Regions from separate parts of the Hydrogenophaga aquatica genome, predicted to be linked through region 1. Evidence: predicted binding sites of a transcription regulator. Region 1 holds the regulator's gene; each other region holds the start of a gene.
What was found. The regulator sigma-54, encoded in region 1, starts transcription at its own class of promoters, with help from an activator protein. The targets are predictions, from matches to a motif close to TGGCANGNAANCTGCTTT.
Positions count from the first base shown of each region.

Region 2: nirB (nitrite reductase large subunit NirB) is a predicted target of sigma-54. The motif match lies at 3,133-3,150, and genes of this name have one in related genera.
Region 3: amt (ammonium transporter) is a predicted target of sigma-54. The motif match lies at 4,826-4,843, and genes of this name have one in related genera.
Region 4: hmpA (NO-inducible flavohemoprotein) is a predicted target of sigma-54. The motif match lies at 3,774-3,791, and genes of this name have one in related genera.

Region 1 covers NZ_BAAGVK010000024.1:71,689-78,893, forward strand. Annotated here, with positions in the region: gene ACYVHH_RS16565 (THUMP domain-containing class I SAM-dependent RNA methyltransferase) at 1-383, opposite strand, end outside; gene rpoN (RNA polymerase factor sigma-54) at 398-1,975, opposite strand; gene lptB (LPS export ABC transporter ATP-binding protein) at 1,983-2,744, opposite strand; gene lptA (lipopolysaccharide transport periplasmic protein LptA) at 2,741-3,379, opposite strand; gene ACYVHH_RS16585 (thiol:disulfide interchange protein DsbA/DsbL) at 3,492-4,130, opposite strand; gene ACYVHH_RS16590 (SPOR domain-containing protein) at 4,231-4,863, opposite strand; gene argS (arginine--tRNA ligase) at 4,870-6,543, opposite strand; gene ACYVHH_RS16600 (HTH-type transcriptional regulator ArgP) at 6,554-7,205, opposite strand, start outside.
Region 2 covers NZ_BAAGVK010000001.1:57,177-64,381, reverse strand. Annotated here, with positions in the region: gene nirD (nitrite reductase small subunit NirD) at 15-413, opposite strand; gene nirB (nitrite reductase large subunit NirB) at 410-2,905, opposite strand; gene ACYVHH_RS00285 (type IV pili methyl-accepting chemotaxis transducer N-terminal domain-containing protein) at 3,268-4,563, shown strand; gene ACYVHH_RS00280 (protein kinase domain-containing protein) at 4,613-6,364, shown strand; gene ACYVHH_RS00275 (nitrate/nitrite transporter) at 6,321-7,205, opposite strand, start outside.
Region 3 covers NZ_BAAGVK010000011.1:815,689-822,893, reverse strand. Annotated here, with positions in the region: gene ACYVHH_RS11285 (YihY family inner membrane protein) at 1-596, shown strand, start outside; gene ACYVHH_RS11280 (methyl-accepting chemotaxis protein) at 616-1,335, opposite strand; gene amt (ammonium transporter) at 1,368-4,772, opposite strand; gene ACYVHH_RS11270 (cytochrome P450) at 4,876-6,171, opposite strand; gene ACYVHH_RS11265 (alpha/beta fold hydrolase) at 6,176-6,982, opposite strand; gene ACYVHH_RS11260 (O-acetylhomoserine aminocarboxypropyltransferase) at 6,985-7,205, opposite strand, start outside.
Region 4 covers NZ_BAAGVK010000002.1:356,947-364,151, reverse strand. Annotated here, with positions in the region: gene ACYVHH_RS02850 (molybdopterin-dependent oxidoreductase) at 1-2,002, shown strand, start outside; gene ACYVHH_RS02845 (universal stress protein) at 2,098-2,535, shown strand; gene hmpA (NO-inducible flavohemoprotein) at 2,546-3,721, opposite strand; gene norR (nitric oxide reductase transcriptional regulator NorR) at 3,885-5,477, shown strand; gene uvrA (excinuclease ABC subunit UvrA) at 5,541-7,205, shown strand, end outside.

The DNA.
Region 1 (7,205 bases):
TTGTCGCGCAGGCGGTCGCAGATGGCGTCCTTCACGCGCAGCGCGGCAAAGTTCAGGCTCTTCAGTGGGCTGTGCTGCGCGGTGATCTCAACCTTGATGGTCTCTTTCGGTGTGAACCAGATCTCCCAGGCCACGCCGTGGGCGGCGGCGTAGATGTCCTGCTCGCTGCGGTAGGGCTGGCGTGCCAGGCGCACCAGCACGCGCTGGGCCAGGCGGCTGTGCAGGTTGAGCTTGAGGGCGTCACGCCAGCTGGCGTTCACCTCCACGCCGCCGCGCGAGCGCTGCATGGCGGTGTCTGGCAGGCCGGTGACGCGCTGCACCTCGGCGGCCAGAAAGTCTTCCACGCCAGCGGCGCAGGGCAGGAAAAGGGTCAGTGCATTCATTGGTCAAATATCGGTCAGATGGCTTTGCGCAGGTTGGCTGGCGCAATGCGCAGCGATTCGCGGTACTTGGCCACGGTGCGCCGCGCGCACTCGATGCCTTGTTCCTTGAGCATGTCGGAAATCTGGTTGTCGCTCAACGGTTTCTTGGGGTTCTCGCTGGCGACGAACTGCTTAATGAGGGCGCGCACGGCGGTGCTGGAGGCATTGCCTCCCGTTTCGGTGCCCAGCGCCGAGCCGAAGAAGTACTTCAGTTCGTAGGTGCCGAAGGGCGTGGCCATGTACTTGGCGGTGGTCACGCGGCTGATGGTGGACTCGTGCAAGCCCAGCTCGTCGGCAATCTCGCGCAGCACCAGCGGGCGCATGGCCAGTTCACCGTGCATGAAGAAGTTGCGCTGGCGCTCGACAATGGCGCTGGCCACGCGCAGGATGGTGTCGAAGCGCTGCTGGATGTTCTTGATGAACCAGCGCGCCTCCTGCAGCCGCTGCTGCATGCCTTGGGCGTTTTCGCCGCGCTGGCCGCGCATGGCGTTGGCGTAGATGTCCTGCACGCGCAGGCGCGGCATCACGTCGGGGTTGAGCTGCACCTTGAAGCCCCGGCCAGCGGCGGTCACGATCACGTCGGGCACGACCACGTTGCGCTGCACGTCGGCAAAGCGGCGCCCGGGCTTGGGTTCGAGCCGGGCGATCAGCGCCAGTGCCGCGCGCACGAGTTCGTCGCCGCAGCCGCACAGGCTGCTCAGGCGCTTGACGTCGCGCTTGGCCATCAGCTCCAGCGGCTGTTCGCAGATGCTCAGCGCGGCGCGGGCCTCTGGGGTGTTGCGAAGTTCCAGGATCTGCAGCTTCAGGCATTCGGCCAGGTCGCGCGCGCCCACGCCTGCGGGCTCCATGTTGTGCAGCCAGTGCAGCGCGGTCTGCAGCAACTGGTGCAGTTCCTCCTGCCGGGCCAGACGCTCGTCGCCCTGCAGCGTGCGCCCGCGCGCCTGTTCCTCCTGGGCGAGCACGGCGTCGGCCAGTTCGGCCAGGGGTTCGATCAGGTAGCCGTCCTCGTCGAGCGACTCGATGACGAAATACAGTGCGGCGCGCTCGTCGTCGTTCAGGCGCAGGGCCAGGGCTTGTTCGTGCAGGTGCGCGGGCAGGGTGATGTGCTCGCTGGCCAGATCGGCGGCGCTGACGTCTTCGTCGTCGTCGCGCGCGCCGTTGCGCGGCGGGGCGTCGCCACCCCATTCGCTGTCGTCGGGCGTGAATTCCACGCTACCGTCGCCTTCCCAGCTTTGCTCCAGCGGTGTCGCGTCTTCCAGGGGTTCGCTGGACACGTCGGCGGCCGTGTCCGGGCTGCCTGCGGCGGGGGCCTCACCGCTTGCCCACTCGCTTACCTGGTCGCCCAGGCTGGGCGTGGCATCCACCTGGGCCACGCCGAAGTCCTCGCGCTCGGCCGTTTCCGTGTCCCGTTCCAGGAAGGGGTTTTCGTCGAGCATCTGCTCGACTTCCTGGGCCATCTCCAGCGTGCTCAGCTGCAGCAGGCGGATGGATTGCTGCAGCTGCGGCGTGAGCGCCAGATGCTGCGAGACGCGTAAAGACAGGCCCTGCTTCATGCCGGCCTTACATGCGGAAGTGTTCGCCGAGGTAGACGCGGCGCACGTCGGCGTTGTCCACGATCTCGGCCGGGGTGCCCTGGGCCAGCACGTGGCCGTCGCTGATGATGAAGGCGCGGTCGCAGATGCCCAGCGTCTCGCGCACGTTGTGGTCGGTGATAAGCACCCCGATGCCACGCGCCTTGAGGAAACCGATGATGCGCTGGATCTCGATCACGGCGATGGGGTCGATGCCGGCAAAGGGTTCGTCCAGCAGGATGAAGCGGGGGTTGGTGGCCAGCGCGCGGGCGATTTCCACACGACGGCGCTCACCGCCCGACAGCGCGGGGGCCGGTGAGTGGCGCAGGTGTTCCACGTGCAGGTCTTCCAGCAGCTGGTCGAGCCGCGTGGCAATCTCGGGTTCGCTCAGGGCACGGCCCTGGGCGTCGGTTTGCAGCTCGAGCACCGCACGCACGTTCTGTTCCACCGTGAGCTTGCGGAAGATCGAGGCCTCCTGCGGCAGGTAGCCCAGGCCCAGGCGGGCACGGCGGTGTATGGGCAGGTCTTCGATGGATTGTCCGTCGAGGGTGATGTGGCCGTCGTCGGCCCGCACCAGGCCCACGATCATGTAGAACGACGTGGTCTTGCCTGCGCCGTTGGGGCCGAGCAGGCCCACCACTTCGCCGCTGCGCACTTCCAGTGAAACGTCCTTCACCACCAGGCGCTTGCCATAGCTCTTGCGCAGCCCGCGCGCTTGCAGCCGGCTGTCGGATGCGCTGGCCGCCGTCACGGGCGGGTCTCCATCCGGGGGCTGGGTTGCAGGGGGCGGGTGTTGGGGGCCGGGGCCGCGGGAGGCGCAGCCGTGGCGGAATTGGGGGTGAGCACGGCGCGCACGCGGCCCGAGGGGTTTTCGGGGGTGCGGTTGGGGCTGCCACCGTCGACCGAGAACGTTTCGGACTTGTTGTCGTAGATGATGACGCCGCCACTGGTCTGGTCGTTGAGCGTAGCGCCCTTGAAGCGGCGCAAGACCGCCTGGCCGGTGAACTTCACCGTGTCTGCCTGGCTGTCGTAGTCGATGCGCTGGGCCTCGCCCTCGATGAATTCCTGCAGGCCTTCGCGCTTCTGGCGGAAAAAGGCCAGCTTGTCCTTGCCGCCGGTCACCGTGCCGAACTGGTTGCCCTGGGGGTCCTGTCTGACGTCGACCTGGTGGCCGCGGATGACGATAGTGCCCTTGGTGATGACGACGTTGCCGGTGAACACACTGGTCTGCCGCGCGTCGTCGTAGCGCAGGGCATCTGCCTCGACGTTCATGGGCTGGAGGCGGTCTGCGCGTTCGGCGTGGGCGGGCAGCCAGGCAATGGCCGCCACGGCCAGCAGCACGCCACCGAGCAGCGGACGGGTTGGCAGGGGGCGGTTTGAGGACATGGTGGCTAGAGGCACGAAACTTGCATTTAGAGAATGCAACGATTGTAGCCACCCCCTGCGGGGTTTGTGGCGGGGCGTGCCGGCATGCCCCGTGCAAACGCTGGTGGAGTCGTCAGCCCTTGCGGGTTTCGGCGATCAGTGCATTGGCGATCTGAACCGTGCGCGCGGCCTGGCCCGGCACGTAGAAGCGCCCGGCAATGCCCAGGGCGGGGGTGCCCTCCACCTCGTAGGCTTCCTGCAGCTGGGTGGCGCGCTTGACCTTGCCCGTGACGCCGAAGGAGTTGAAGGTCTGGGTGAACTGGGTCTTGTCCACGCCCTGCTTGGCCACCCAGTCGGCGATGTTGTCGAGCTTGCTGAGCCGCTCGTTCCCTTCGTGGATGGCCTTGAACACCTTGTCGTGCAGGGCGTCGAGCTTGCCCATGGCCTCCAGCGCGTAGTAGAAGCGCTGCAGGGGTTCGAAGGCAGCGTTGAAGCCCACCGGCGTGCGCTTGACGACGACGTTGGCGGGCAGGGTCTTCATCCACTCCTTCATCACCGGTTCAAACCGGTAGCAGTGCACACACGAGTAGGAGAAGAATTCGAGCACCTCGATCTGGCCTGACGGGGCGTCCACCGGCACCGGGCGGGCCAGGCGGCGGTAGTCGCTGCCGTCCTTGAAACCGCCAATCTGGGCCCAGGCCATCCCGCTCCAGCCTGCAGTAGCCAATGCGCCAGCGCCTGCCAGGGCACGGGAGAATTCACGTCGTTGCATCTTGTTACGCTCCATCGGTAAGAAAAAGGCCGCATGCGCGGCCAGGCTTTGGGCTGTTGGGTTCACCACCTGCCGGGAAAGTTCCAGCGGGCCGGCATGGTCAGCGCTGCACCCGGACCAGCGTGTTCTCGACGTTCTGGCCATTGAGCCGCTCCTGCATCACGTCGGCTTCCACTTTTTTCTCGAAAGGTCCGATCCGCACGCGGAACACCGGCTTGCCGGCCTGTTCGCGCTCGGTGATCCTGGCGTCGAAGCCCAGCATGGCCAGGCGGGCGCGCTGGGCTTCGGCCTCGTCCGGCCCGCGGAACGCGCCGGCCTGCACGTAATAGACGAAGGGGTCAGGCTGGGGCGCCGCTTCGACGGTCGGCACCTGGCCGGGGCTGGTGGCGGTGCGTGACTGGATCAGTTCACCCAGCGGGTCGCCCTTGCCGGTAGCAGGGGCTTGAGCGGGCGCAGGCGCGGGGGCCGGTGCAACGGCCGTGGCGTCGGGCGCTGGCGCGGTGGCGTCGGGTGACGGGGCCGCCACAGGTTTGCCCCCGAGCGTGGCGTTGGGATTCCAGTCGCGGTTGCGTTCCTTCTCGATGGCTTCCTGGTCGGGTTTGCGCTGCACGCCGCGGTCGACAAAAGGCGCCGGAACCTTGGTGATGTACACGGCCACGGCCAGGGCCACGCCCAGTCCGACGATCAGCCCGACGATGAACCCGACGAGCGTTCCACCTGCTTGTTTCTTCATGTGCATTTACATCTTCCGCGGCGCGCTTACCCCGAGCACCGCCAAGCCATTGTGCAACACCTGCGCGGTGGCTGCCACCAAGGCCAGGCGGGCACGCTTGACGGCCTCGTCGTCGACCAGAATGCGTTCGGCGTCGTAGTAGCTGTGGTACGCGGCAGCCAGTTCGCGCAGGTAGAAGGTCACGTCGTGCGGGGCGAAGTCCTGCGCGGCGGCGGTCAGCATCTCGGGGTACTTGGCCAGTTGCAACATCAGCGCCTGGGCCTGCGGGCCCTCCAGCGCGCCCAGATCGGCGTCTTTCAGGCTGGCGACGTCGCCACCCCAGGACGCCAGCACCGAGCAGATGCGCGCGTGGGCGTACTGCACGTAGAACACCGGGTTGTCGTTGTTCTGCTGGATGGCCAGGTCCACATCGAAGGTGTATTCGGTGTCGGGCTTGCGGCTGAGCAGGAAGAAGCGGACGGCGTCCTTGCTGGTCCACTCGATCAGGTCGCGCAGCGTCACGTAGCTACCCGCGCGCTTGCTGATCTTCACCTCCTCGCCGCCACGCATCACGCGCACCATGGTGTGCAGCACGTAGTCGGGGTAGCCCTGGGGAATGCCCACGCCTGCTGCCTGCAGGCCCGCGCGCACCCGCGCGATGGTGCCGTGGTGGTCGGTGCCCTGGATGTTGATGACCTTGGTGAAGCCGCGCTCCCACTTGGTGATGTGGTAGGCCACGTCGGGCACGAAGTAGGTGTAGCCGCCGTCGCTCTTGCGCATGACGCGGTCTTTGTCGTCACCGTAGTCGGTGGACTTGAGCCACAGCGCGCCGTCCTGCTCGTAGGTCTTGCCCGCGTCCACCAGCTTCTTCACGGTCTGCTCCACGCGGCCGCTGGTGTACAGGCTGGACTCCAGGTAGTACTGGTCGAACTTGACCTGGAAGGCTTGCAGGTCCAGATCCTGCTCGTGGCGCAGGTAGGCCACGGCGAACTGGCGGATGCCGTCCAGGTCGCTCGCGTCGCCGCTGGCGGTGAACTCGCGGTCGTCGGCCTTGACGGTCTTCCTGGCCAGGAAGTCGTTGGCAATGTCCTGGATGTAGTCGCCGTTGTAGGCGGCCTCAGGCCACTCGCCGTCGCCGGGCTTAATGCCCTTGGCGCGCAGCTGGGTGGAATTGGCCAGTGTTTCGATCTGCACGCCCGCGTCGTTGTAATAGAACTCGCGGTGCACGTTCCAGCCCTGGGTCTCGAACAGGTTGCAGATGGCGTCGCCCAGCGCGGCCTGACGGCCGTGGCCCACGTGCAGCGGGCCGGTGGGGTTGGCGGAGACGAACTCCACCAGCACGCGCTGACCGTTGTCCTTCTGTTGACCAAAAGCGGTGCCTGCGGCCAGCACCTCACGCACCACTTCCTGCTTGGCGGCAGGCTTGAGCTTGATGTTGATGAAGCCGGGGCCAGCGATTTCGATGGCATCCACCCAGCGCTGGTAGGCGGGTTGCGCGTTCAGTGCGTCCACCAGGGCCTGCGCCACCTGGCGCGGGTTCTGCTTGAGCGGCTTGGCCAGTTGCATGGCAGCGGTGCAGGCGTAGTCGCCATGGGCAGCCACCTTTGGGCTTTCGAAAACGGGGGCGGGCGCGGTGTCGCCGGCGAGCGCGCGCAAGGCGTCGCCCAGCCCGGCCAACAGGTCTTGTTTGATTTGCAGCATGGGGGAGATTTTAGGCGGGCGGGTCGCCAGCTGCTGATTGCCGCAAAACACCCGCTGCCTGCTTCACCGCAGCCGTGAGCCGCTGGGCCGACACGGGTTCGCGCGCCCAGTGCTGCCAGTACAGCGCCACGTCCACGGTGGCGCCGGGCAGTACCTCTACCAGTTCGGGGCGGCCAAGGCGGCGCGCTAGGTGGTGTTCGGGCACCATGCCCCAGCCCAAACCGAGTTCGATGGCCGTCTCGAAGGCGTCCACGGCGGGGGCGTAGTGGCGCGGGTAGCTGGCCTGGCGCAGGCCAAAGTGCTGCTCCAGAAAGGCGTCCTGCAGGGCGTCCTTGCGGTTGAAGATGATGGCGGGCTGCGCCAGCAGCTTGTGGGGGGAGACGCGGCCCTGCGGGGTCAGGCACTTCTGAGCCACGGCTGGCGCGGCCACACAGCGGTATCGCATCACGCCCAGGGGTTCGGCCACGCAGCCGCGCATGGCCTGGGACAAGGTGGTGACGCAGCCCATCACCTCGCCGCTTTTCAGCGCATCGTGGGTGTGGTCCTGGTCGTCGATGACGATGTCCAGCAACAGCCGGTGGCGCTGCAGGGTGGCCGCCACGCCGGGTACGAACCAGCTGGCGACGGAGTCGGCGTTGATGGCCACGCCCAGGGTCTGCCAG
Region 2 (7,205 bases), on a different contig from region 1:
CCTCTGCGGGGCGTTCAGGCGGTCTGTGAGCAGCGCCGTGCGGGACCGGCGATGGGGCGGGCCAGGTCGGTGGCCTGGGTGGCGAGTTCACGGGCGTCCAGCCACACTTCGCCTGCTTCCACCTTGATGTTGAAGCGGGGCGTGCAACCCTCGTCCGGCGCGGCGGCCTGGCCGTCGCACAGGCCGATGGTCCAGTTGTGCAGCGGGCAGGCCACGCTGCGCCCGAAGACGATGCCCTGGCTCAGCGGCCCGCCCTTGTGTGGGCAGCGGTCGAGCAGGGCGAACACCTCGTCTTCGGTGTTGCGGAAGATGGCGACATCCAGTCCCTGCTTGCGCGCCACGCGGCGCGAGCCCAGCACGGGAATGTCTTCCACGCGGCAGATCAGGGTCCATTCGGGTTGGGGGGCGCTCATGCCACGGCTCCTTCGGAAACAACGGTCTTGACGGGTTCGAACTGGCGCACGTCCACTTCGGCTTTGGCGAATTCGAACCAGGGATCGGGTTCGCCTTCCAGTGCAGCTTGCAACTGTGCCCACAGGGCCTTGCGGCCTTCGTGGTCGTCCAGAATCTTCTTTTTCACGTAGTCCAGGCCCACGCGGTTGACGTAGTGCACGGTGCGCTCCAGGTACCAGCCTTCCAGGCGGTAGAGCTGCATGAAGGCGCCGGTGTACTCCAGCACCTCTTCGGCGGTTTTGAGCTTGGTGAAGAAGTGCGCCACTTCCGTCTTGATGCCGCCGTTGCCCGCGATGTACATCTCCCAGCCGCTGTCCACACCGATGATGCCCACGTCCTTGATGCCAGCCTCGGCGCAGTTGCGCGGGCAGCCGCTGACGGCGAACTTCACCTTGTGCGGGGCGTACATGCGCCACATGGCGCGTTCCAGGTCCTTGCCCATCTGGGTGGAGTCCTGCGTGCCCATGCGGCACCATTCACTGCCCACGCAGGTCTTCACGGTGCGCAGGGCCTTGGCGTAGGCGTGGCCGCTGGGCATGTCCAGGTCTTTCCACACGGCCACCAGGTCTTCCTTCTTCACGCCCAGCAGGTCAATGCGCTGGCCCCCGGTCACCTTGACGGTGGGGATCTGGTACTTGTCCACCACGTCGGCAATGCGGCGCAGCTCGCTGGCCGTGGTTTCGCCACCCCACATGCGCGGGATCACGCTGTAGGTGCCGTCCTTCTGGATGTTGGCGTGGCTGCGTTCGTTGATGAAGCGGCTTTGCGGGTCGTCCTTGGCCTCTTTGGGCCAGGTACTGATGAGGTAGTAGTTGACGGCGGGGCGGCACGAGGCGCAGCCGTTGGGTGTCTTCCAACCCAGGTGCTGGAACACCGCACTGGTGGTCAGCAGCTTGGAGCCATCGGGCAGCGGCGTGCGGATGGCTTCGCGCACTTCCTCGTGGCTGTGGTCGGTGCAGCCGCACATGGCCTTCTTCTTAGGTGTGGCGCTGTAGTCGCCACCGGCGGTGAACATCAGGATCTGCTCGACCAGGCCGGTGCACGAACCGCAGGACGCGCTGGCCTTGGTGTGCTTGCGCACCTCGTCCAGTGTGAACAGGCCTTTGTCCTTGATGGCCTTGCAGATGCTGCCTTTGGTGACGCCGTTGCAGCCGCAGACCTCGGCCTCGTCGGGCATGCTGGCGGCCTTGTTGTGGCCTTCGTGGCCGGTGTCGCCAATGTTGGATTCACCGAACATCAGCTTGTCGCGGATGTCGGAGACCTTGCGGCCTTCGCGCAGCAGCTTGAAGTACCAGGAGCCGTCCACGGTGTCGCCGTACAGGCAGGCACCAACAAGCTGGTCGTCCTTGATGACGAGCTTCTTGTACACGCCTCCCACCGGGTCGCTCAGCAGGATTTCCTCGCAGCCTTCGCCACCCATGAAGTCGCCCGCGCTGAACAGGTCGATGCCGGTGACCTTGAGTTTGGTGGACGTGAGCGAGCCGGTGTAGCGGCCGATGCCGAATTCGGCCAGGTGGTTGGCCAGCACCTTGCCCTGCTCGAACAGCGGGGCCACCAGCCCGTAGGCAATGCCGCGGTGGCTGGCGCATTCGCCCACCGCGTAGATGCGCGGGTCGGTCACGGTCTGCATGGTGTCGCTCACCACAATGCCGCGGTTGACGTGCAGGCGCATGCTCTCGGCCAGCGCGGTGTTGGGGCGGATGCCCACGGCCATCACCACCAGATCGGCGGGCACCTCGGTGCCGTCCTTGAATTGCACCTTGCTGACGCGGCCGCCGTTTTCACCGTTCTCGCCAGCCACCAGCGCGGCGGTCTGCGCGCCCATCAGGAACTTCATGCCACGTTCCTGCAGCGACTGCTGCAGCAGCTTGCCCGCCACATCGTCGAGCTGGCGCTCCATGAGCCAGGGGGCCACGTGCACTACCGTCACGCTCATGCCGCGCTTCATCAGGCCGTTGGCGGCTTCCAGGCCCAGCAGGCCGCCGCCAATCACCACGGCATGCTTGTACTGCGCTGCGGCGTCGATCATGGCCTGCGTGTCGGCAATGTCGCGGTAGGCCAGCACGCCAGGCAAGTCCTTGCCGGGGATGGGCAGGATGAAGGGGTTGGAGCCGGTGGCCAGGATGAGCCGGTCGTAGGGCTCGCTCATGGTGTCGCCCAGGGCGTTACGAGCGTGGACCATGCGGCGGGTGCGGTCCACCTCGGTCACGGTCCAGCCAGCGTGCAGGGTGATGCCGTTGTCCTGGTACCAGGCCCAGTCGTTGAGGACGATCTCTTCCAGCGTCTGCTCGCCCGCCAGCACGGGCGACAGCAGGATGCGGTTGTAGTTGGGGTGCGGCTCGGCACCGAAGACGGTGATGTCGTAGAGGTCCGGGGCGAGCTTGAGCAGCTCTTCCAGGGAGCGGACGCCGGCCATGCCGTTGCCGATCATCACCAGTTTTGCTTTCTTCATTGCGGCTACTCCAGTCTGAGGATTGGGGTGCTCCGGTCCCTGGCCAGGCGTGTACAGGCGCCGAGCTGGGCAGGAGCTGGATGGGAACGAGGGTGTTTCCCCGGCCGGGGACGGACGGGTGCTGGCAGGCCGGTGGCTTGCCTTTGTTTGGCAACGCACGTCGTTGTGCGCGCAACCCTTGACGCGAGGGGGTCAAGACTGGACGCTTCGTCACGCCCGCCATGAACTACGCAAGACTTGTGCCATCTGCTGCTTGCATGTGTTCGCGCTTGCGAGATACTCGGAGCCGTGCGCGTGTCCGCTGGCGTGGCGCGTGTCATCCTTCGGGCTGTCAGCCCATTTCATTCAGGTATTCAACGGGTATGACGTCGGTTTTGGTCTATTCCAGCGGTGCACGGGCCGCGGACTCCCTCTTGCCGGATCTTCAGAGCGCTGGTTTTACGGTCCTTGCCACGGCAGGCGAATGCAGCAAACTGGTGCAGGCGGTGGTGCGGCATGCACCAGACCTGGTGGTGGCCGACGTGCCCCAGCTGGACGACGCCTTTCTCAAGACCTTGCGCGCGCTGGGTGAGGTGGCACCGCTGCCCGTGCTGCTGTTCACGGCAGACGCCGACGCGCAACGCATGGCGAACGCGGTGGAGGCAGGCGTGCATGCATACGCGGTCTTGGGATACGGTGCACCCCGGCTGCGGCCTCTGGCGCTGCTGGCCCAGGCCCGCTTCAAGCGGGAGCAGGCCTTGCTCAAGCAGTTGAACGATGTTTCCACGCGCTTCGAGGAGCGCAAGGTGGTGGACCGGGCCAAGGGCATCCTCATGCGCGCGCGTCAGATGTCTGACGATGAAGCTTTCCAGTTGCTGCGTACAGCGTCGATGCACACCAACCGGCGGCTGGGGCAGGTGTCGCAACAGGTCATCCAGTCTGCACGTGATGCGGAATGCCTAAACCGTGCGGGGCAGCTGCGCATGCTCTCGCAGCGGCTGGTCAAATACCGTCTGCTGCAGTTCGCGGCGGCGCAGCCGGAACGCCACCGCCAGGGGATGGAGGAGTCGGTGCAGCGCGTGGCAGGCAACCTGGAGTTTCTGGACAAGAACCTGTCGCAACCCACCTTCGGCGACCTGCTGGCCCAGGTGCGCAAGACCTGGGCGGCGTTGATGCCCTTGTTGCGCGGTGATCCGCAGGGCGAGCGCGTGGCCGAACTCGATGCCCTGGCCGAACGGCTGCTGCAGGATGCGGAGCGGCTGGTGGGCAGCCTGGAGCAGACGGGCTCCGTGGCCACCCTGCACGTGCTCAACATGGCGGGACGCCAGCGCATGCTGTCGCAGCGCTACGCCAAGCACGTGCTGTTCGAGCTGCTGGGGGTTGGGCGTTCCACCCCGGAGCGCGAGCAGGCGATGTTTGACGCCCGGGTCGCGTTCGAAGATGGGCTGCGCTATCTGAATGGCATTCCCCTGTCGAGCGCGGCCATCCGCGACGGGCTGGCTGCGGCCGCCCAGGGCTGGGAGCAGATGTTGGCCTGCGCCAGTGGCGCGGCACGGGTGGCGGGCCGCGACCGGGCCGCGCGGCTGGAACTGCTGGCCAACGCCAGCGAAAACCTGCTGGAGGTGTTCGAGCAACTGTCCGCCCAGTACGAGAGCAGCATGCAGATGCTGATGGGGTGATGGCTGCCATCGCACCATCCTTGGGCGTGCTTCTTGCTTGAGTTGGTGCATGGCATTCGACATCGACATTGGCTTTGTCTCGCAGGCGGGCCGCAAGGACATCAACGAAGACTTCTGCGCTGCCATGCTGCCTGCACCCGGGCAGGAGGGCTGGGGTTCCATCGTTGCCATCGCGGATGGCGTGAGCACTGGCGGCATGGGCAAGGAAGCGGCGCAGACCAGTGTCACCAGCCTGGTGCGCGACTACTTCGGCACGCCCGAAACCTGGGACACCACCGTGGCGCTGGACCGCGTGATTGCCGCGCAGAACGCCTGGCTGGCGGGCGTCAACCGTCGCCGCCAACCGGCCATGGGGTTGACGACGCTTACCGCGCTGGTGCTGCGCGGTCAGTCCTACACCCTGGCGCACGTGGGCGACACGCGCTGCTACCTGCTGCGCGAGGGGCAGCTCCAGCGCCTTACACACGACCACGCGGTCAACCACCCAGACCTGCGCCACCAACTGCTGCGCGCCGTGGGGGCAGAGGATCACCTCGTGGTGGACTACCTCCAGGGCGACCTCCACGTGGGTGACCTGTTCGTGCTGGTGTCAGACGGTGTGCACGGCAAGCTGACCGAACGCCGCATGCGCGAACTGCTGAACGCATCAACTTCACAACAGGCCAGCCAGGCGCTGGTGGATGCCGCGCTGGCTGCGGGCAGCGACGACAACGTCACCGCCATGGTGGTGCGCGTGCTGGGGCTGCTCGACGCGTCGCTGCACGATGTGGCGCGCGTGGCCGAGGCGCTGCCCCTGCCCAGCCATCTCAAGGTGGGTGACGTGCTGGACGGGCTGACCGTGACGGCGCGCGTGGCCGACAACGGGGTCAATGTCCTGTACCAGGTGCGCGAACCCGCCAGCCAGACGCTCTACGCGCTCAAGGCGCTGCACCCCTCGCGGGCGCACGATCCCGACGAGCGTGCCATGCTGGCTCACGAGGCCTGGCTGGCGTCACGCATGCGCACATCGAGCGTGGCCAATCACCTCGTGCACATCCACGACACGTTGCCCCATGGCCGGGCGCGCTCGGCCTTCTACCTGCTGTACGACTGGCACAGCGGCGAGACCCTGCACCAGATGCTGGAACGCCAGAAGCGGTTCACACCCACACAGGCGGTGGGCCTGGCGGTGCAGGCCCTGCGCGTGCTGGGCCGCTTGCACCGGCAGGGCGTGGTGCACCGCGACGTGAAGCCCGAAAACCTGCACCTGGGTGAAGACGGCGTGCTGCGCCTGCTGGACATGGGCGTGGCCCTGACGGGGCGCGAACCCGAAAGCATGCGGCGCCTGCACGCGGGCACGCCCAGTTACGTGAACCCGGAGCAATGGGGTTTCCAGCTACGTGCTCTGGCAGCGGCGCCGGAAGGCGAGCATGAACTGCCCAACGCCCAGAGTGACCTGTTTGCCCTGGGCGTGACTCTGTACAAGCTGCTGACCGGCAAGCTGCCCTACGGCGAGGTGCTGCCCTACCAGGTGGGGCGCTACTACCGTGATCCCACGCCGCCCAGCCGCCACAACCCCGAAGTGCCGATCTGGCTGGACCACGTGGTCCTGAAGGCCGTGGCGCGGGACAAGGCGCAGCGTTTCGAGACAGCGGAGGAATTCGCGCTGGCGCTGGAGCGAGGGGCTTCCCGCCCGTTGACCGCGCCCCACCCGGCCACCCTGGTGGAGCGCGACCCGCTCGTCATCTGGAAGATGCTTTTCGCGGTTAGCGTGCTCTTCAACCTGCTGCTGATTTACTGGCTGCTCTTCCTGCCGAAGTGAAGTCCGGCGCTGCGGGGCGTGCCCGCCCGCCTTTCTCGGCCCAGGTGCGCGTCCAGCGGATCTGCATCACGCGCAGCATCAGCAACATGCCCAGGGCCAGCAAGGCGAACGCCACAAAACCCCACAGGTAGGTGTCGGTGTACTGCTTGCTCAAACCCATGGCATTGGGAATGAAGCCGCCGCCCAGCGCGCCCACCTCGCCAATCATCGATCCGGCCACGGCCGTGGTCATGGGCCAGCGCAGGGGCACCAGCTGGAACAGCGCGCCGTTGCCTGCGCCAAGCGCAGCAAAACAGAACATGAAGAGCAGGGTGGTGATCACCAGCGAGCCGCCGGACAGACCGCACAGCACCAGCGACACGGCCACCACACCCAGCACGCCCGACAGGGTGTTTATGCCGCCAATGCGGTCAGAAATGTAGCCGCCCACCACGCGCACGGCCGAGCCCATCAGCGCCGCCAGCATGGTCAGCTGACCGGCCTCCACCTTCGTCACGCCGAACTGGTCGTGGAAGTAGGTGGGCAAAAAGCTCGATAGGCCGATGAAGCCGCCAAAGGTCACCACGTAGATCAGGCTGAAGGCCCAGCCGTCCTTCTCGAACAGGCAGGCAATGTGCTGCCTGAAGGTCTGGTGTTCCACGTCCGGCGGCTCCTTGGCAAACACCAGCATCACCACCATCGGAATCAGCATGAAGAAGGCGGCCAGGCCGTACACGGTCTGCCAGCCGAACTTCATGGCCAGCGGCGGGGCGAACAGCACGGCCAGCACCGTGCCCGAGTTGCCCGCGCCCGCAATGCCCATGGCCAGCCCTTTGTGCTGGGGCGGGAACCAGCCCGAGCC
Region 3 (7,205 bases), on a different contig from region 1:
TGCCGCACGCCAAGGTACGGTGGCCCCATGCCATGCTGGGCGGGCTGTTCGTCTGGATCGGGCTGGAGCTGGCCAAGAAGCTGCTGGCCTGGTACTTGGTGAAGGTGCCTACCTATTCGGTGGTGTACGGCACGTTTGCTACCGTGCCCATACTGCTGGTCTGGATCTACCTGGCCTGGGTGACCCTGTTGCTGGGGGCGGTGGTCACGGCCTACCTGCCCAGCCTGCTCAGCGGCATCGCGCGTCGGGGCGATACGCCGGGCTGGACGTTTCAACTGGCCCTGGAGGCGCTGGACCAGCTCTGGCGCAGCCGCGACGCCGAGGACAAGGGCTTGAGCCTGGTGGTGCTGGCGCAGCGGCTCAGGGTGGACCCGCTGCAGCTGGAGGGCCCTTTGGAAACCCTGCAGGCACTTGACTGGGTGGGCAAGCTGGCCGAGGAAGAAGAGCGCTACGTGTTGCTGATCCAGCCCGAGGCCGTGGACGTGGAGCCCCTGGTGCACCGCCTGTTGCTCCCCCGGGCAGACAGCGCCCTGCCGTTCTGGCAGGCCGCCCGGCTGGCCGGGCTGCGGCTGGTGGAGGCATTGCCGCCGCGTTGAGGCGCGGCACCCGAAGGCATCAGCGTGACGCCAGGGCCAGCCCCTTCTTGGCCAGTGTGTCCACTTCGGTACTGATGTTGGCCAGCGTGTTGGCTACCACGGCAAACTCCCTGCCAACGGTTCCGGCGCGGGCGGCAATGACCTGCGCGTTGAACGACACGACTTTCGCCTCCCGGGCCACCGACTGGATGTCGCCCACGATGCCCTTGAGTTCCTTCATGATGGCCGCCTCCTTGGCTGCGCTGATCCGGTCGAAGGCGCTGGTCGCCGTGTTGAGGGCCTGGAGCACGCTGTCCACACTGCTGACCAGCCGCTCCAGGGCCACGTTGCCACCGGCATGGGACGCGCGTGCATAGGCCAGTGCCTCCTGCGCGTGGCGAATGAAGGTGTCCACCGTGCGCGCGACGTGTCCGGGTTCGAAATAGGTTTCACGCAGCAAGGCGCCGTCGCCGTTGGTGAGCTGGCGGGCCGTCTGCACCAACTGCGCCTGGCTGTCGACAAACAGCGCCAGCGACTGCTCGGCCGCGCTCAGCTGGCTGGATTCCCCCCGGGCTGCCAGCACGATCTGCAGCGTCAGCCGCTGAGACAACATGCGCTGCCTGGCAGACAGGTTCACCAGAGACATGCCGTTGTGCCCGTTGGCGGCAGGCTGGCGCAGCGCTACCGGCTGGACGCTGGCCATGCTGGGCGCGGGAACGGCGGCGGGGACGCGGGAGGGAGCGAGTGCTAGGTTGTTCATGGCGTGCATTCGTGATGTGGTGGAAATGGGGGTCAGCGGGGCATCATCCGCACCTGCGCCAGACTGGCCAGGGGCCTGGGCTCGCCCAGGTGAAAGCCCTGCCCGAAGTCGACGCCGATGTCCTGTATGCGGTCCATGATGGCGGGGCTCGACACGTACTCGGCGATGGTCTTGAGCCCCATGACATGCCCGATGGCGTTGATCGCCTGCACCATGGCCAGGTCGATGGGGTCGGTCTCGATGTCCTTGACGAAGCTGCCGTCGATCTTCAGGAAGTCCACGGGCAGGTTCTTCAGGTAGGCGAACGAGGACAGGCCGCTGCCGAAGTCGTCGAGCGCGAACAGGCAGCCCAGCTGCTTGACCTCGCCGATGAAGTGCACGACCTTGGAGAGGTTGGCCACGGCGGCGGTCTCGGTGATCTCGAAGCAGACCGAGCCCGCTGGCAGCTGGAGTTGTTCCAGGGTGGCGTGCAGGTTCTGGCGGAAGCGCTCGTCCGACAGGGACGCCCCTGAAAGGTTGATGCAATAGACGCCGTCGAGCTCGCCTTTCTGGCGCAGCTGGTCGCCCATCCACGCCAGGGTGTTGTTGACCACCCATTGATCGATGCGGGGCATCAGCCCGTAACGTTCGGCAGCAGGCAGAAAGGCGCCAGGCAGAACGAGCTTGTCATCTTCCTCCAGCCGCACCAGTATCTCGAAATGCGTCTGCTCGCCAGTGCCGCGGTGCAGGGGAACGATAGGCTGCACGTACAGCCGCAGTCGGTCCTGGTCCAGGGCAGACTGCAGGCGCGACACCCATTGCATCTGGCCTTGCTGCTCCATGAGCTTGCTGTCGTCGGCCTGGTACACGTGCACCCGGTTGCGGCCGTTTTCCTTGGCTGCATAGCAGGCAGCGTCGGCGGCGGCCAGCAGCAGCCCCAGGTCCTTGTGGGTCTGGTCTATGCAGACGAGGCCGATGGAGACGCCGATGGAGAAGGACTTGCCCTCCCAGCCGAAGCGAAAGTCGGCAATCGATTCCCGTATGCCATTGGCCAGCTGCAGGGCGCGCTCCATCGGGCAAGCCTGCAATATCAGGCCGAATTCGTCGCCGCCCAGGCGCGCCAGCGTGTCGGCAGCACGCAGCTGGGTCCGCACGAGCTGCGTGACCTGTCGCAGCAATTCGTCGCCCGCGACGTGGCCGCAGGTGTCGTTCACGATCTTGAACTGGTCAAGGTCGAGGTAGCACAGCACGTGGTTCTGGCCGGGTGTTTCGGCGCGCGACAGCAGTTCCGTCAGGCGCCGCTCGAACTCCCGCCGGTTGGGTATGCCGGTCAGGGCATCGTGGGTGGCCTGGTGGGTCAGCTCCCGGGCCAGGTTCAGCGTCACGGTCACGTCGTGAAACACCAGCACAGCGCCGATGATGAAGCCGTCGCGCGAGCGGATGGGCGCCGCGGTGTCCAGCACGGGCACGCTGTCCTGGTCCCGGCGCTGCAGCAGGGCATGCTCGCGGCGCGGCATCAGCTGGCCGCGCTTGAGCACTTCGCGCACCGGATTGGGCAAGGGCTGCAGCGTGTTTTCGTCTTGCAGGTTGTAGACGGTGGTGATGAACTGCCCCCGGGCCTGGTGGGCGGGCCAGCCGGTCAGCCGCGCTGCCACGGGGTTGATGTACTGGATGATGCCGGTCTCGTCCGTGGTGATCACGCCGTCGCCGATCGACGCCAGGGTCACCTGAGCCAGATCCCTTTGCTGGTGCAGTTGTGACTCGACCAGCTTGCGTTCGGTGATGTCGCGCACCGTTCCGGTGAACCGCAACTCCTGGTCCTGGTGGTTTTCGCTGACCGAGACCTCGTAGTAGGCGCGCTGCGCCCCGGGCCGGGCCATCCGCAGCTCCAGCTTGGCGCCAGGGCGGCAGAGCTGTTCGGTCGTGAGGGGGTGGGCGTGGCCTGCCAGGCGCAGGACGTCGGTGAACGGCACGCCGACACTGTTGCCGGCACTCACGCCCAGCAGCTTTTCCGCGCCGGGGTTGAGGCTGGTGAGGATGCCATCCCGCGTGAAGGTGACGATGCCGTCGCGCATGTCACGCACGATCGCCATGGTTCGCTGCGTGGCTCCTTCCAGCGCTTCGATGACCCGGTTGTAGGCCTTGGCCACCTGGCCGACCTCGGTGAAATCCTCTTCGGGCACGCGCTGGCTCAGGTCCCCCGAGCGGCGTTGCGTCTCCATCGCGTCAAGCAGTTCGATGAGTTCGGTGCGCGCACCGTGCTCGGCCACGTTCAGTCCGGCACGCTCTTCGTCGGGCGTCACGCGCAGCCCGCGCCGTGGCACGAAGATCCGCAGGAACGCCCACGTCATGCTGACGCACCACAGCCCGCAGACTGCCACGCCCAGCAACTGCACACCGATCTGCTCCCAGCGGGTGTTGCCCGTGCCCAGCAGCTCCAGGTCGCCGAACACGCCAACCGCCAGCGTGCCCCAGATCCCCGCGACCAGGTGGGTGGGTATGGCACCGACGGCATCGTCTATGCGCCAGCGCAGCAGCTTTTCGTTGGCCCAGGCCATCAGCATGGCGCCGGCCGATCCGATCAGCATGGCCTGGAAGGATGTGACCACGTGCGCCCCCGCAGTGATGGCCACCAGCCCGGCCAGCAGGCCGTTGATGAGGTAGAGCGTTTCGTAGTAGCCGTGCCACAGGCGGCCCAGCACCATGCCTGTGGCGCAGCCCGCCACGGCGGCAAGTGTGGTGTTGATCAGGATGCCCGGCACGCGGTCATCAAAGGCCAGTGTGCTGCCGCCGTTGAACCCCATCCAGCCAAAGAACAGCAGCAGCGTGCCCAGCATGGCCATGGGCAGGTTGCCTGCGGGGATGACAGTGGGTTCGCGGTCCAGGGGGAAGCGGCCGCTGCGCGCGCCGATGACCCACACGGCCACCAGCGACACCCAGCCGCCAACGCTGTGCACCACCGTTGAGCCCGCGAAATCCGTGAAGCCCAGGTTTGCCAGCCAGCCCGTCCCCGAGCCTCCCCAGGCGCCACCCCACGCCCAGTGGCCGAACACGGGGTACACGAGGAGCGAGACGAGTGCGGAGAGCCCCAGGTAGGCCCCGAAGCGCATGCGCTCGGCGACCGCGCCCGACACGATGGTCGCGGCGGTCGCGCAGAACATCACCTGGAACAGGACAAAGCTGAGCAGTCTGGGTTCGTGGCCAATCTGGTCCAGACCGCCGAACAGGTGCGTGCCTATCCACCCCCCGGCGCTGGGGCCGAACATCAGCCCGAAGCCCAGCAGCCAGTACAGGAGCGAAGCCACCGCAAAGTCGGATACGTTTTTCGCGGCAACGTTGATCGAGTTCTTGTTGCGGGTGAGGCCGGACTCCAGGCACAGGAAGCCCGCCTGCATCACGAACACCAGACCAGCGCAGATGAGGACCCAGAGAATGTCTAGCGGTTGGCTGTTTGTCATGGCGGTGCGTCACAGTGAGGTGGATGCACCCTTTTGGGGTGCCTGTGGCACACCTAGCAATTAGCGTTCCCGCCTGCATCACAGGTCGTGAAGTTTGCTTACCTCATGTGCTGAACGGCGCGTTCAGGAAGCCTCTGAACCGGGCGCGTCCGCCGCGCTTCGGGGGGGCGCTCAAGGCGTAACCGGGGAAGCGTTGCAAGAATCGGCCAATGGCAATGCGCCCCTCCAGCCGCGCCAGGCTCAAACCCGCGCACTGGTGCACGCCAAAGCCGAAGGCCAGGTGCTTGTTGTTCTGGCGCCCCAGGTCCAGCGACTCGGGTTGGCTGAACTGCGCCGGGTCGCGGTTGGCGGCACCTATGCAAAGCGTCACCAGCGCACCTTCAGGCAACGCCACGCCGCCCACCTCGCACGACCGCAGCGCACGGCGGTTGCCCAACTGGTTGGACGACTCGAACCGCAGGAATTCGTCCACGGCCAGCGTCAGAGTGTTTTCCTGGGCCTCGGCGTCGTCACGCTGGTCGTGCAGGCGTTGCAGCAGCCAGGCTTTCTGGCCGGGCCATTCGTGCAGACTCACCAGCGCGTTGCCGATGAGGTTGGTGGTGGTTTCGTGCCCGGCGTTGAGCAGGAAGATGCAGTTCTGCAGCAGCTCCACCTCGCTGAGCCGGTCGCCGCTGCTTTCACCCTGGATGAGGCGGGTGAGCACGTCGTGTTCCGGGTCGCCCGGGTGGCGCCGCCGCTCGGCCACCAGCACGCGCAGGTAGTCCAGCATTTCCTGCACGCTGCGGTTGCCCAGGGCTTCCTGTTCGGGGGTGAGCACGGGTTCCAGCGCGCCCAGAATGGCAAGCGACCAGCCGCGCAACGGTTCGCGTTCGCCGTGCGGCACGCCCAGCAGGTTGCCGATGATCTCCACGGGAATGGCGCTGGCGAAGTCTTCGATCAGGTCGCCGCCTTGCCGGGCTTCGATGCGGTCGAGCAGGCTGTCAACCAGCTTGACCAGGCCGGGCTCCATGTCGGCAATGGCGCGCCGCGTGAGCGCGCCCATGATGAGCTTGCGCACCCGGGTGTGCAGCGGCGGATCGTTGAACACCAGGCTGTGCGTGTGGTGTTCAAAGAGCGGGGAGTCCTTGCCGTACTTGGGGGCGAATTCCACCTGCTTGTCGGAGCTGAAGGTGGCGGCGTCGCGGTACACCGCCACCAGGTCAGCGTAGCGGGTGAGGAACCACGAGCCGTCTGGCATGCGGCGCACCGGTTCGCGGTCACGCAGCGCCGCGTACACCGGGAAGGGGTTGGCCAGGAAGTCGGCAGGCAGCCGCCGCAAGTCGAAGTCCGCGGCGATTTCGCGCGCGCGGGCTTCCGTCATGGGCGGGGTGATGTCCGCTGCGGTCACGGTCTGGCTCATCGGTTCACCTCTTGATGAAACGCAGCAGCGCCATCAGCACGCCGTCCGGGTTCTCCGTCATCAGCGAGTGCCCGGCGCGCAGCAGCACGGTCTGCCCGTGTTTGGCGCGTTTGCTCAGGCTCTGTGCGGCCTTCGGGGGCGTCATCTGGTCGTGCGTGCCCAGGATGAAAAGGGTGGGGCATTCCACCTTGTCCATGGCCTGTTCGCCCTGGTCGTAGCTGTCGCAGGCCACAAAGCCCCGGTGGAACACGTTCACCTTGGGGTTGCTGGCCAGCACGCGGCGCATCAGCGCGCGCGAGCCGCCGTGCAGCCAGGTGCCCGGCCCCAGCGCCGAGGGGGGTGGCGCCAGCGTGGAATGGCTGAACACGTTGACCATGTCGATGGCCTTGAGCGGCTGGTTGAGCGAGCTGTCCAGCAGCGCAGGCGACACTTTCATGGGGTAGGCCGTGCCCACCATTACCAGCTGACTCACGCGTCCGGGGGCGTCGGCCGCGGCCTGCAGTGCGATGAGAGAACCGAAACTGTGGCCCGCGAGCACCGCCTTGTCGATCTTCATGGCGTCAAGCAGGGCGATCACGGTGGCTGCAGCCTCCTGCACGGTGGAGGGCGGCTCGCCGCCGCTCTTGCCGTGGCCGGGCAGGTCGATGGCCAGCACGTTCCAGTTGTGGTGTGCCAGGTAGCGGCTCTGCAGAATCCACACGCTGTGGTCGTTGAGCACGCCGTGGATGAAAACGATGGTGGGCTGCGCGGGGTTGAAGGGCTTGGTGCCGGTGTACACGTACAGCGGCGCGCCTTGAATGTCTATCAACATGGTCAGGCCTCCGCTTTCTCGGCCGCTTTGAGGGCGCGCTTCAGATCGTCGATCAGATCGTCCGGGTCCTCCAGGCCAATGGACAGGCGGATGGTGCCGGGCCCGATGCCCGCTTGCGCCAGCGCGGCGTCGTCCATGCGGAAGTGCGTGGTGCTGGCCGGGTGAATGACCAGGCTGCGGCAGTCGCCCACGTTGGCCAGGTGGCTGAAGAGTTTGAGCGTTT
Region 4 (7,205 bases), on a different contig from region 1:
CCTCACACACCCGCTGGTGCGCCGTGACGATGCCCCCAAGGAGCCGGCCATCCTCACCCGTGGCGAGGGCGGGCGCGCCAGCCCCGAAACCCTGCGCGCGCAGTTCCGCGAAGCCACCTGGGAAGAGGCCCTGGAACGGGCCGCCCAAGGCCTGCTGCGCACACGCGACGCCCACCCCGCCAAGGGCCGAGACGCCGCCGTGGCAGGCTTTGGCTCGGCCAAGGGAACCAACGAAGAGGCCTATCTTTTCCAGAAGCTCATCCGCAGCGCCTTTGCCACGCACAACGTGGACCACTGCACCCGTCTGTGCCATGCGTCCAGCGTGGCCGCGCTGATGGAGGGCGTGGGCTCAGGTGCGGTCAGCAACCCGTTGCGCGACGTGGAGCACGCCGACCTCATCTTCCTCATCGGCGCCAACCCTTCGCAAAACCACCCGGTGGGTGCGAGCTGGATCAAGAACGCCGTGAAGAAAGGCGCGCGCCTGGTGCTGGCCGACCCGCGCCGCACCGAGCTTTCGCGCCACGCCTGGCGCACGCTCAACTTCCGCCCGGGTACCGACGTGGCACTGCTCAACGCGCTGCTCAACGTCATCGTCACCGAAGGGTTGACCGACCAGGCTTTCATCGAACAGCGCACGCTGGAATACGCGCAACTGCGTGAACACATCCAGGCCTTCACGCCCGAGGTCATGGCGCCCATCTGCGGCATTCCCGCCGAGACGCTGCGCGAAGTGGCACGCGCCTACGCCACCTCACGCGGCAGCATCATTTTGTGGGGCATGGGCGTGAGCCAGCACACCCACGGCACCGACAACGCGCGCTGCCTCATCGCGCTGGCCATGGTCACGGGGCAGATCGGCCGCCCCGGCACTGGCCTGCACCCCTTGCGCGGCCAGAACAATGTGCAGGGCGCGAGCGACGCGGGCCTCATTCCCATGGTGCTGCCCGACTACCAGCGCGTTGGCGAACCCGGCGCGCGCAGTCTGGCGGAACAGACCTGGGGCTTGTCTGCTGGCGCGCTGGACGACCAGCCCGGCCTCACCGTCGTCGAGATCATCGACGCCGCCTACGAAGGGCGCATCAAGGCCATGCTCATCCAGGGCGAGAACCCGGCCATGAGCGACCCCGACGCCGAACACGCCCGCGCTGCGCTGGCCGCGCTTGACCATCTTGTGGTGCAGGACATCTTCCTGACCGAAACCGCCGCACTGGCCGACGTGGTGCTGCCCGCCACCGCCTGGCCCGAGAAGACCGGCTCTGTCACCAACACCGACCGCACCGTGCAGCTGGGCCGCAAGGCCGTGGACGCTCCCGGCGAAGCGCGCGCCGACGCCTGGATCACCGAACAGCTGGCGTTGCGTCTGGGGTTCGACTGGGGCTATGGCATTGCGCCCGACGGCAGCGGAGCCGAGCCGGGCAGCGGCATCGGGCAGGTGTATGACGAAATGCGCTCGCTCATGCCTTCCATTGCCGGGCTGTCGTGGGAGCGCCTGCTGCGCCAGGGTGCCGTCACCGCGCCCGTGGCCAGTGCGCAAGACCCGGGCCAGCCCATCGTGTTCACCGACCGCTTTCCCACGCCCACTGGCAAGGCCAGGCTGGTGCCCGCAAGCGTGACACCGCCCGCCGAGCAGCCAGACGCCGAATACCCCATGGTGCTCATCACCGGGCGACAGCTGGAGCACTGGCATACCGGCTCCATGACGCGGCGCAGCGAGGTGCTGGATGCGCTGGAGCCCGCGCCCGGCGTGAGCCTGCACCCGGCCACCGCCGAGCGCCTGGGCCTGCGTGCGGGCGACTGGGCCCGCGTGCGCACGCGCCGGGGCGAAGTGCGGCTGCGCGTTCGCGCCGACGACGGCATGCCCGCCGACGCGGCCTTCATCCCGTTTGCCTACGTAGAGGCTTCGGCCAACCTGCTTACCAACCCGGCGCTGGACCCCTTCGGCAAGATCGCTGAGGTGAAGTACTGCGCCGCGTGTGTGGAGCCCTTGCCGGCCGAGGCTTGATCTGAGACAACCCCGGGCCCCGCGCCCGGGGTTAGACTGCGGTGTCCACAAGACATGTGGCATTCCACACAACCGCTCATACAGGAGGTAAGACCATGTTCAAGAAGATCCTTGTGCCGTCCGACGGCTCTCAGCTGGCCCACGAGGCTGCCGAATTCGCCGCCGACCTCGCCAAGACCCACGGCGCCCAGGTCGTGGGCGTCTACGTGATCGACCCCTTCCCCTACATCGGTATCGGTGATGCATCCGCCGTCGGTCTGCAGGCCTACATGGCCGAAGCCCAGGCGGCAGCGGGCAAGTCGCTGGACGACATCCGCCAGTGCTGCGAAGCCCGTGGCGTGGCCTTCGCGGGCGACACCATCGAGCGCAACGTCACCTACGAAGGCATCCTGGAAACCGCCCAGGCCGAAGGCGTGGACCTGATCGTCATGGGCTCGCACGGGCGCAAGGGCGTGCAGGCACTCATCCTGGGCAGTGTGGCCCAGAAGGTGCTGACGCACGCCAAGGTGCCCGTGCTGATCGTCAAGCCCTGAGCGTCGCCGGTCAGTTCAGCGCCGCCGCCGGGCCGAAGAACTCGTAGCGCGTCTGCGCTTCGGGCACACCCAGTTCGGCCAGGTGGCGCTTCACCAGTGCCATGAACGGCTTGGGCCCCAGGAAGTAGGCGTCCACGTCGCGGCCGGGCAGCCAGTTGGCCAGAAGGTCCTTGTCCAGTAGTCCCACGGCGTCCGCGCCATCTTCAGGGGCGGCCTGGTCGTAGCAGTAGAAACGGCGCAGCTGCGGGTGCAACGCGGCCAGCGCGTCGATCGCCTCGCGGAACGCGTGCACGGTGCGGTTGCGCGCACAGTGAATGAAGTGCACCGTGCGGCCGGTGCCCAGCGCTTCCTTCAACATCGCCAGCGTGGGGGTGATGCCCACGCCACCGCTGATCAGCACCAGCGGCTTGTCGCTTTCCTGCAGCGTGAACGCGCCTGCAGGCGGATACACCTCCAGCGTGTCACCGGCCTGGATCTGGTCGTGCAGGTGGTTGGACACCAGCCCGCCCGCTTCGCGCTTGACGCTGATGCGCAGTTCCCGGCCGTTGGGCGCGTCAGACAGCGAGTAATTGCGGCGCTGCTCCGTGCCGTTGATGTTCATGCGCAGGCCGATGTATTGCCCGGGCTGGTGGGCCACCACGGGCTGGCCGTCCACAGGGCGCAGGTAGAACGATGTGATCTCGCTGCTCTCGGGCACCTTGCGCTCCACGCGGAACACCCGCACGCCGCGCCAGCCACCGGGCGCTGCCGCGTTGGCGGCATACACCTGTTCCTCGGCCCCGATCAGGATGTCGGCCAGCTGCTGGTAGGCGGCGCCCCAGGCGGCCAGCACCTCGTCGGTGGCGATTTCGGCGCCCAGCACTTCGCGGATGGCGCGCAGCAGGCAGGTGCCCACGATGGGGTAGTGCTCGGGCAGCACCTGCAGCGACACGTGCTTGTTGATGATCTGCGCAGGCAGGTTGCCCAGGTTTTCCAGCTTGTCGATGTGGCGCGCGTACATGAGCACGCTGTTGGCCAGGGCACGCGGCTGGTCGCCGCTGGCCTGGTGGGCCTGGTTGAACAGGGGCCGGACCTCGGGGTACTCGCCCAGCATGATGCGGTAGAAGTGGGTGGTCAGGGCTTCACCGCCGGTTTCCAGCAGGGGTACGGTCGCTTTGACTATGGCGCGTTGAGCGTCGTTGAGCACGGGGTCTCCTTCAATATGTTCGACATGGCCACGGCGGGCCGGGGCGTTCTGCATGGCAAGGCCCGTGCCAAAGAACTTTGCCTTACGTGACAAGGACTTGTGTGCTAACGTGTCGCATTGACATGTCTTTGAGTCGTGTCGGTATGACCTGTTTTAAGTCGAAATGACATCTTCCTTGTGGATCAAGGCCCTGGTGCCGCTGGTGGCCGACCTGTCGCGCGCGCTGCCCGAGCCGGAGCGCTACCGCCGCCTGCTCGAAGCGCTGCGCGCGCTTTTCCCATGCGATGCCGCCTGCCTGCTGCGGCTGGAGGGCGACTGGCTGGTGCCTCTGGCCATCGATGGCCTGAGCCGCGACACGCTGGGGCGGCGCTTTCGTGTGGCGGAACACCCGCGTTTCCAGGCGCTGCTGTCGGCCGGCGGCCCCAAGCGCTTCGAGCCCGGCAGCCCCTTGCCAGACCCCTACGACGGCCTGGTGGAGGGCGGCAGCGGCACCCTGGAGGTGCACGACTGCATGGGCTGCGCACTGCAGGTGGAGTCGCAGCCCTGGGGCCTGCTCACGCTGGACGCGCTCACCCCAGGCAGCTTTCAGCCCGAACATCTGGAGGTGCTGAGCGCTTTCGGCAACCTGGCCGCCGCCACGGTGGCTGCGGCCACGCGCATCAACCGCCTGACCCTGGCGGTGGAAGACGAGCACATGCAGGTGGAGCGTTACCAGCGCGCGGCAGGGCAGCCCAACCGTCGCCTGCTGGGGCAAAGCGCGGCCATGCGGCAGATGCTCAAGGAAATCGACCTGGTGGGGGCGAGCGACCTCACAGTGCTGGTCACCGGCGAGACCGGCGTGGGCAAGGAACTGGTGGCGCAGGCGCTGCATGCGCGCTCCAGCCGTGCCAACCGGCCGTTGGTCAGCCTCAACTGCGCGGCCCTGCCCGACACCCTGGTGGAAAGCGAACTGTTCGGTCATGTGCGCGGCGCCTTCACCGGTGCCGTGAGCGAACGCAAGGGCAAGTTCGAACTGGCCGACGGCGGCACCTTGTTCCTGGACGAGGTGGGCGAATTGCCCCTGCCGGTTCAGGCCAAGCTGCTGCGCGTGCTGCAGAGCGGCCAGCTGCAGCGCCTGGGTTCTGACCGTGAACACCATGTGGACGTGCGCCTGATCGTGGCCACCAACCGCGACCTGGCCGCCGAAGTGCGTGCCGGGCGGCTGCGCGCCGACATCTACCACCGCCTCAGCGTCTATCCCTTGCGTGTGCCGCCGCTGCGCGAGCGCGGGCGCGATGTGCTGCTGCTCAGCGGCTTCTTCCTGGAAGAGAACCGTTCCCGCCTGGGTCTGGGCAGCGTGCGGCTGGATGAACTGGCTCAGTCGGCCCTGCTGGCCTACGACTGGCCGGGCAATGTGCGCGAGCTGGAGCACCTCATCGGCCGCAGCGTGCTGCGCGCCGTGGGGCGCCAGCAGCCCCGGCCGCGCATCCTCACCCTCACGGCAGCAGACCTGGGTCTGCCCGCCGCCGCCCCGCCACAGCCCCAAGGGGCGGTGCCCGCTGGGCAAGAAGCGCAAGCCTCGCCTGTACCGGGCGAGGGTGGCACGGTTGGTTTGCGCTCCCGGGTGGACGCCTTTGAACGCCAGCTGGTGGAAGACTGCCTGCGGCGCCATGGCCACAACTGGGCCGCCGCCGCGCGCGAGCTGCAGGTGGACCGCGCCAACCTGGTGCGGCTGGCGCGCCGCCTGGGTGTGGCCGGGCGCACACCGCCGGGCTGACACAGCGCAGGCAAGGGTCATCATTGCCTGCCTAGAATGTTTGCCTTCAAGCCAAGGCAGACCATGTCAGAGCCCAACAACGCCCCCAGCCTTCCCGTTTCTGCTCCTGAGACCCCCGCCCACGACGGCACGGGCCTCATCCGCATCCGTGGCGCGCGCCAGCACAACCTCAAGCACGTCGATCTGGACATCCGCACCGGCGAGCTGACAGTGGTCACCGGCCCCAGCGGCTCGGGCAAGTCCAGCTTGGTGTTCGACACCCTTTTTGCCGAAGGGCAGCGCCGCTACGTCGAGACCTTCAGCGCCTACGCGCGCCAGTTCCTCGACCGCATGGACAAGCCCGCCGTGGACAAGGTGGAAGGCGTGCCCCCGGCCATCGCCATCGACCAGACCAACCCCGTGCGCTCGTCGCGCTCCACCGTGGGCACGATGACCGAACTGAACGACCACCTCAAGCTGCTCTACGCGCGCGCTGCCCAGCTGTTCGACCGGCGCACCGCGCTGCCCGTGCGGCACGACTCGCCCGACACCATCTACGAAGAGCTGCGCCAGCGGGCAGAGGCAGCGGGCGATCCCAGGTTGGTCATCACCTTCCCCGTGGAACTGCCCGCCAGCGCCACGCCCGAAGACATCGAACAATGGCTGGCGGCCAGCGGCTTCACCCGCGTGCAGGCCGAGCGCGTGGTGACCCGCCCGGCGCCGCACGACACCGCCAAGCCAGCCAAAGACACGGGCAAGGCCAAGAAAACCGCTACGCCTGCCGACCTGCAGGTTCGCGTGCTCGACGTGGTGGCCGACCGCTTCCGCTTCAGCGGGGCCGAGCGTGCCCGAGTCGTCGAGGCCATCGAGCTTGGCATCAAGCGTGGCAGCGGGCGGCTCACCGTGTACGCCCTGCGCCCGGCGGGTGATGATGGCAACGAACCCGAGCCGGAACTGTGGAAGTTCTCCACCGGCCTGCACTGCCCCGAAAGCGACCTGCGCTACGCCGAGCCGCTGCCGTCCATGTTCTCGTTCAATTCCGCCGTGGGCGCGTGCGACACCTGCCGGGGCTTCGGGCGCGTCATCGGCGTGGACATGGGCCTCGTCATCCCCAACGACAGGCTCACCCTGCGTGCCGGGGCCATCAAGCCCATGCAGACCCCCGCGTGGAAAGAGTGCCAGGACGACCTGATGCGCCACGCCGAGGCCGCAGGCATTCCGCGCGACACGCCCTGGTACCAGCTGAGCGAGGCGCAGCAGCAGTGGGTCATCGAAGGTTCGCCCAACTGGAACGGCAAGTGGAACCAGCAGTGGTACGGCGTGCGCCGCTTCTTCGACTACCTGGAGAGCAAGGCCTACAAGATGCACATCCGCGTGCTCTTGTCCAAGTACCGCAGCTACACCGAATGCCCCGCGTGCCGGGGCGCGCGGCTCAAGACAGAGAGCCTGCTGTGGCGCCTGGGTTCCAAGGCCGATGCGGACGCCGTTCTGCCGCCTGCACAACGTTTCATGCCCACGGGTGTGGACTGGACGCGCGAGCAGCTCGAAGCGCTGCCCGGCCTGTGCCTGCACGACATGATGCAGCTGCCCATAGAGCGCCTGCGCGAATTCTTCGCCCGGCTGGCCCTGCCCGGTGCCAGCGAAAGCGGCGAACAGCAGGCCCTCAAGCTGCTGTTCGACGAAATCACCACCCGCCTGCGCTACCTGTGCGACGTGGGCATCGGCTACCTGACGCTCGACCGGCAAAGC